Linked DNA regions of Shinella zoogloeoides. The protein of the gene in region 1 interacts with the protein of each later gene in a pairwise test. Links are inferred from orthologs where the notes say so. Each region holds a gene or a part of one and is shown on either strand. Other genes may lie near its edges.

Region 1 (3,681 bases):
AGGTTGCGGCTCGTCGTGCCCTTGGCGTCGCGCGCCGCACGGCGCGGCAGGTCCAGCCGGTATTCGGGCAGCGGATAGAGCGGGCGCGCATCCTTCGGCTGATCGACCGGCACGATCTCCGCATGGGCCTCCTGGAGGCCGTAGTCATCCTTGGCGATGAAGCTGATCTCCAGCGCCGAGGCCACCGTCCTCTTCGGAATGCCGTCGAAAGCGATTTCCGGTACGCGGTCCGGAATGACCGAGAGGGCCCAGTTGCGGCCGTCGACCGTCAGCGTGCCGTCCTTCACGATCTTGTAGCGCATCGTCCTCGCGTCACCGACGGCCGCGGCCGGCACCTTCGCTTCCGTCTTCGACGCGCCCGCCTTCTCGTCCTTCGGCTTTTCCTCCTCGGGGCGGATGACGGTCGCCGCGGCCTCGCCGGCCGCCTGGTAGTTCACCTGCTCGTCGCCGCTGCCGCCGGTCACGCGCACGGTGAGCTCGCTGAATTGCGGAATACGGATCTCGCTCTTCGCCGCCTCGGCCGGCTGTCCCTGCCCGTTGCCGGTGAGGAAGACGGGCGCGCGCGACGTGTGCGCCGGCGGCGTGACCCAGGCGTCGATGCGCACGTCCGGCGCCGCCTCTGCGGGGGTGCGCAAGGAAACGACGTCGGCCAGCATGCCGGCGCGGTTGGAATAGGAGAAGGCAAAGGCGATGGCGAGGAGCAGCACCGGAACGGCGCGCAGCGCATGGCGGTCGTGGCGGGCGATATCCGGCTCCGGCGCGCCCGTGCGCAGCGAACCGATCATGCGCGCCATGCGGGCCTGGTGCTCACGCCACAGCGCCTCACCAAAGGCATCGCCGCCTGCCGGCCTGTCGTCCTGCACGCGGATCGCCTGATGCGTCAGCGCATTGCGCGCTTCCAGCATGCGATCGGCCCTGTCGAGGGACGGCCAGTCCACGCCGCGTAGGCGCAGGATGAGCCCGACGAGACCGAGCGCAAAGGCGGCGAGAGTCGCGATATGCAGCCAGAAAGGCACATGGCGGAAATAGCCGAACCATGTCAGCGCCAGGAAACCGGCGACCAGCAGGAGGACCGGAAGCAGGCGCGGCGCGAGCGCTTCCAGATAAAGGATGGCCCGGGCGGCAAGGCGTTTGCCCGCAAGCCGGCGTGCCAGCGGATTGCCGGTCGCCTTCGTCTCGCGCTGCCTTTCAGTCGCCATCGTTCACCATTCTCCGCCGCTGGTCGTCACCGCCAAAAGATAACATGCTTTGTGGCGAAGACGAGGGCACGCGCAAAATCGTGAACGGCTTTGCCCCTTCGCGGCTCAGGCAAGCCAGTCCGGCAGGGAGTCGAGGCCGATCAGGTCGTCATAGGAAGGTCGCGGCCGGATGACGTGGAACTGCGAGCCGTTCACCAGCACTTCCGGGATGAGCAGGCGGCTGTTGTAGGTGCCGGCCTGCACCGCGCCGTAAGCACCGGCCGAACCGACGGCGATCAGGTCACCGGGCTTGGGTTGCGCCATTTCACGGTCCTGCGCCAGATAGTCGCCCGTCTCGCAGACCGGGCCGACGACATCGGCGCGAATGCGCGGCGCGTTCGCCGCGGAGATGACGACCGGCTGGACCTCGTGCCAGGCCTCGTAGAGCGTCGGGCGGATGAGATCGTTCATCGCCGCGTCGACGATGACGAAGGTCTTCTCCCCACCGTCCTTCACATAGATGACCTCTGTGACGAGGATGCCGGCATTGCCGACGATCAGACGGCCGGGTTCGGTGACGATCTTGCAGCCGAGCCCCTTGAGCTGGTTCTTGACGATCTCCGCATAGGCATCCGGCAGCGGGGGCGGCGCATTGTCCATCTTGTAGGGAATGCCGAGACCGCCGCCGACATCGACGTGATCGATCGTATGGCCATCGGCCCGCAGCGTCTCCACGAGTTCGCGCAGCAGCCGGAAGGCATCGTCGAAGGGCTGCAGCTCGGTGATCTGGCTGCCGATATGCATGTCGATGCCGGTCACCTTTATGCCCGGCAGGCTCGCGGCGCGGGCATAGACGGCGCGCGCGCGCTCCCAGGAGATGCCGAACTTGTTTTCCTTCTTGCCCGTCGAGATTTTCGCATGGGTGCGGGCATCGACGTCGGGATTGATGCGGAACGAGACATGCGCGATCTTGCCGGCCTTGACGGCGCGGGCGTTCAGGATTTCGAGTTCCGGCTCGGATTCGACATTGAAGCAGTAGATGCCGGCTTCGAGCCCCAGGTCCATCTCGCGCGGCGTCTTGCCGACGCCGGAGAACATGATGCGCGAAGCGGGAACGCCGGCGGCAAGCGCCCGGCGCAATTCGCCTTCCGAGACCACGTCGATACCGGCGCCGAGGCGGGCGAGCGTCTTCAGCACCGCCTGGTTGGAATTCGCCTTCATGGCGTAGCAGACCAGCGCATCCACGCCGTCGAACGCCTTGGAGAACACCTTGTAGTGCCGTTCCAGCGTGGCCGTCGAATAGCAGTAGAAGGGCGTACCGACCGCCTTGGCGATCTCCGGAACCGGTACATCCTCCGCATGGAGGATGCCGTCACGATGCTCGAAATGGTTCACGAGTGCTGTCCGTTAGAGAAGCGGGTCGAGGAGGAAGGGCTTGTCGTCGACCTGCTCGACCTTCTTGCCGTTGATGGTCTTGTAGACCGGCTGGACGCCCGGCCGTTCCAGATCGCCCTTGCGCCCGCAGGCAGTCAGAACCGCTGCGGAAAGGCAAAGCACGAGAGCCAGCCTGCCGATGTCGATGCGTGTCATGAAGCGTTCCCTGGAAATGCCGGTGGTCGAGTGGGCACCATCCTTAGCGAATTCACCCGGCCTTGTGCACCCTTAATCTGGTGATGAGTCCTGCAAGCGCCTTGATCAGTTCCGCTGCCGCCACCAGGCGATCTGCCTGCGGACTTCCGAGGGCGCCGTGCCGCCATAGCTCTTGCGGCTGGCGACCGAGGCCTCGACCGTCAGCACGTTGAAGATATCGGCGGTGATGGCGGCATGGATCGCCTGCAGATCCTTAAGCGACAGGTCCGCAAGGTCGCAGCCCTTGCTTTCGGCGAGCGCCACGGCGCGGCCGGTGACGTGGTGCGCATCGCGGAAGGGAAGGCCCGCCTCGCGCACCAGCCAGTCGGCAAGGTCCGTCGCGGTGGAGTAGCCCGAACCGGCGGCCGCCTTCATGCGGTCCGTGCGGATCGTCATGTCACGCACCATGCCGGTCATCGCGGCGATGGCGAGCTCCAGGCTCTCGGCGGCGTCGAAGACCTGTTCCTTGTCTTCCTGCATGTCCTTGGAATAGGCGAGCGGCAGGCCCTTCATGACGGTGAGCAGTGCGATCAGCGAGCCGTTGATGCGGCCGGTCTTGGCGCGCACCAGCTCGGCCGCGTCCGGGTTTTTCTTCTGCGGCATGATGGAAGAGCCGGTGGAGAAGGCATCGGACAGGCGGATGAAGCCGAACTGCGGCGTCGACCAGATGACGATTTCTTCCGCAAGGCGCGACAGATGGACCGACGCGATCGCGGCGATCGACAGGAATTCAAGCGCGAAGTCGCGGTCCGAGACCGTATCGATGGAGTTGCGCGTCGGCTCGCGGAAGCCCAGCGCCTTCGCCGTCATGTGGCGGTCGATGGCATAGCCGGTGCCGGCGAGCGCGGCCGCGCCGATCGGGCTCTCGTCGAGA
Region 2 (3,138 bases), on another replicon or contig:
AATCGAACCGTTGGCTTCCAATTCTTTGGCTAGCTCGCTGGTTGGTCAGCTGCTAGACACCTGTGTGCCGTGCAGAATTATGGGACTTGCAGCTCCGGCGAACGACGATGGTTTAGGGTCTAAGTGGTGGATGGCCTTGGTACACGGATCGCTTATTAGCGCAGAAGCAGACCGTCTTTGTAGACACAACCGCGCTGTCTGATCATGCACGATCAAGCTCAACGCAAGCCTGGATCACAACCCATCAAGGACCTACATAATGGGCCGGCAGTGTGATGATTACGCGAAACCCTCCAGCATCCCTGTTTTCCGCCGATGCGGCGCCGCCATGCCATTCGGCGGCCCGGCGGGCGATGGCAAGGCCGAGGCCGAAGCCGGAGCGTGTGGTGACGGTCGAACTCTGTGAGAACGGTTTGAAGATCATTTCCAGCTCCGCAGCCGGCACGCCCTGTCCATCGTCGTCGATGGTAACGACCAGTTCTCGGTCCACGACCTTTGAGGCAACGCGGACCACAGTACCGGGTCCGGTGTGGGTGATCGCATTACGAACGACATTTTCGAGCGCGCGGTAAATTAGCTCTCCGTTGACTGAGGCCACGAAGCTGTCGACACCCTCGTAGTAAACGCTGATGTCGCGCGCCTGCCCCTCAAAACCGGCATCCTCTATGATCTCCCGGAGAAGATCGATAATATCGAGGGTCTGTCGCTCGAACCGAGGGGTACCGCGATCCGACAACCTCGCCAGGGTCAGGATTTCACCGACCAAAGTGTCGAGCCGCTCGACCTCGCCGCCCATGCGCTCAACCATCGCCGACAGCCTCGCCGGGTTTTGCTGTAGCACGCCGATGGCGGCCTGCAGCCGAGACAGGGGTGAGCGCAGTTCATGCGACACGTCGTGAAACAGCTGCTGCTGGGCTGTCTGGAGCTCCTCGAGCCGGGCAGCCGTGATGTCCATATCATGCGCAAGCGAGGTGATTTCGTCTCGCTTGGCACCGATCGTATGGGCGATACGTACGTCGAGTTTGCCTTGGGCCAGCGAGCGGAGTCCGTGGCGGATCTGCTCGACAGGGGTAATGAAGTGGCGGGCGAGCCAATAGGCGGCGCCGGCGGCAGCAAGCAAGGCCGCCAGCCATGGAACCGCTCGCCACCAGGTCTTTAACACCATGCTTGCCCTAGGGCCGGCTATCTCCATTCGATAGCATTCGCCGTTGTGCACGGCGTTTTGAACAAGCAAATCACCATCCTGCGCTGCACAGTCGATGGCTGGTCCGAGCGCGGTGATCGTGACCGAGGTGTCGCGACCGGTTCGACGCACAGCAGCCACCAGCCTTTCTGCCGCGTCGACCCCATTGGCCTGCAACGTCTGGGAAACAGTCGCCAGCGTCAGAGAAAGCTCGCGATTGGCGACCTCTTCTTCGAACGGCGACGGAAACAGACTGCTGATCGCGAACACGATCGCGATCGATCCTGCCATGGCCAGCCAGACAACGGTAAAGAATTTCCAGAACAGACGACGCATGGCTAGTCTTCCAGCAACTGGTAGCCGCGGCCGCGTACAGCCTGGATCCAAGGCTGGCCATCGGCACGTGCCCCAAGTTTCTGGCGGATGCTGCTGATATGGACGTCTATCCGGCGATCGAAGGCGGTCAGCGGTTTGCCGAAGGCACGTAACGAGATTTCCTGCTTGGAGACGAGTTGGCCCGCGGAGCGGGCGAGCACTTCGAGTAGACAGAACTCGGTGCCCGTCAGTTCCAGGGGAGCGGCCAGCCACTCGGCCTTCCGGCTCGACGGATGGAGGACAAGTTCGCCGGCCCGGATCTCGTTGAAGGTGCCGTCGCGCTCTGTCCGGCCGGACCGACGCAGGATAGCGCGGATGCGGGCTGACAGCTCACCCGGCGAGCATGGCTTTGACACATAGTCGTCGGCGCCGAGATTGAGGCCGGCGATGCGGTCGACATCGTCTCCCCGCGCTGTCAGCATCAGCACCGGCACATCGCTCACCTGACGGATCTTGCGCAGCACCTCAATGCCGTTCACCCGTGGCATCATGATGTCCAGCACGATCAAGTCGGCCGAAGCCGACATGGCCTCGGCCACTCCGACACGACCATCCACCGTTGTCTCGACCGAAAAACCTTCTTCGGTCAAATATTCGCCGAGCAGGTTGGTCAGCTCAGTGTCGTCATCGATCAAAAGTACCTTCGTCATACCCGGTTCTCGCTCATCCGCTGAGTTCAGCATTACGGCCTTGGGGCTGCGAAGACAGCAGTTTTACCTAACTTAACACGGTCTTGACCGACATTAACACAGCGATCCCTATAGTGCGGCCTCCACTGAAGGGCGGCTCTGCTTTTATGCGCACCATCTTTCCATCCTCTCTATCGGCCCTCACCGCCGTGAGCTTGCTCGCGGGTCGCACGAGCCGACCGGCGTGCTGGCCTCTGCAAAGGGAATGAACTGATGCGCAGATACTCATGTGCTTTGGCGACGATGACGATCGCCTGCATTGCTGGTCTGGCCCTTGCCCCGCCTGTGTGGGCGCAGGAGGACACGCAAGCAACGGCCGGTGCGGCCGCACTCACCGTGACCGTGACCAAACCGCAGATCTCCAGGTGGCCGGTGCTCATTCCCGCAAGCGGCCGCCTTGCTGCGTGGCATGAAGCCGTAATCGCCGCTGAAGTCAGCGGATTGCGGATCATCGACGTCAAGGCCGATGTCGGGACGGCAGTGAAAAAGGGCGATTTGCTGGTGCAGTTTGCAGCTGAAACCGCTCAGGCGGAACTCGAGCAACAGCAGGCAAGTGTCGAGCAGGCTGAGGCCGATCTCGAAGAGGCGACCGCAAATGCCAACCGTGCCCGCGGGCTAGCGGGCTCCGGGGCAATATCCAGCCAGAAAACGACGGAATATCTGATTGCGGAACGAAAGGCCAAAGCGGCCCTCGCCTCGTCACAGGCCGCACTGGTCTCGGCGCAGCTCACCCTCGGCCGCACGAAGGTCTATGCAAACGACGACGGCGTGATCTCGGAACGTTCCGCGTCGCTTGGCAAGGTGGTGACGGCAGGCGACGAGCTGTTCAAACTGATCCGCCAGAACCGGATCGAATGGCAGGCAGAACTGCCGGTTAAGCGACTGAGAGAA

The links. Proteins that work in one complex are often made in the same cells at the same time.
Region 2: the proteins of lysA (region 1) and Q9316_RS24490 interact in binary tests that used the Escherichia coli proteins (3 or more experiments, as listed by UniProt). The link is inferred for Shinella zoogloeoides from one-to-one orthologs.

What each region holds. Positions count from the first base shown.
Region 1 is NZ_CP132311.1:3,243,587-3,247,267, forward strand. The notes cover bases 440-3,390. They hold lysA (diaminopimelate decarboxylase), read right to left. Parts: upstream 2,574-3,390; coding sequence 1,305-2,573; downstream 440-1,304. Other genes in these bases: Q9316_RS16885 (TIGR02302 family protein), read right to left, coding at 440-1,199; lptM (LPS translocon maturation chaperone LptM), read right to left, coding at 2,586-2,768; argH (argininosuccinate lyase), read right to left, coding at 2,874-3,390. Outside these bases: more of Q9316_RS16885, read right to left, coding at 1-439; more of argH, read right to left, coding at 3,391-3,681. UniProt on the Escherichia coli protein: Specifically catalyzes the decarboxylation of meso-diaminopimelate (meso-DAP) to L-lysine. Is not active against the DD- or LL-isomers of diaminopimelate.
Region 2 is NZ_CP132313.1:352,711-355,848, forward strand. What follows is about bases 366-3,134. They hold Q9316_RS24490 (response regulator), read right to left. Parts: upstream 2,209-3,134; coding sequence 1,522-2,208; downstream 366-1,521. Other genes in these bases: Q9316_RS24485 (HAMP domain-containing sensor histidine kinase), read right to left, coding at 366-1,519; Q9316_RS24495 (efflux RND transporter periplasmic adaptor subunit), read left to right, coding at 2,461-3,134. Also shown: more of Q9316_RS24485, read right to left, coding at 245-365; more of Q9316_RS24495, read left to right, coding at 3,135-3,138. UniProt on the Escherichia coli protein: Response regulator member of the two-component regulatory system CpxA/CpxR which responds to envelope stress response by activating expression of downstream genes including cpxP, degP, dsbA and ppiA.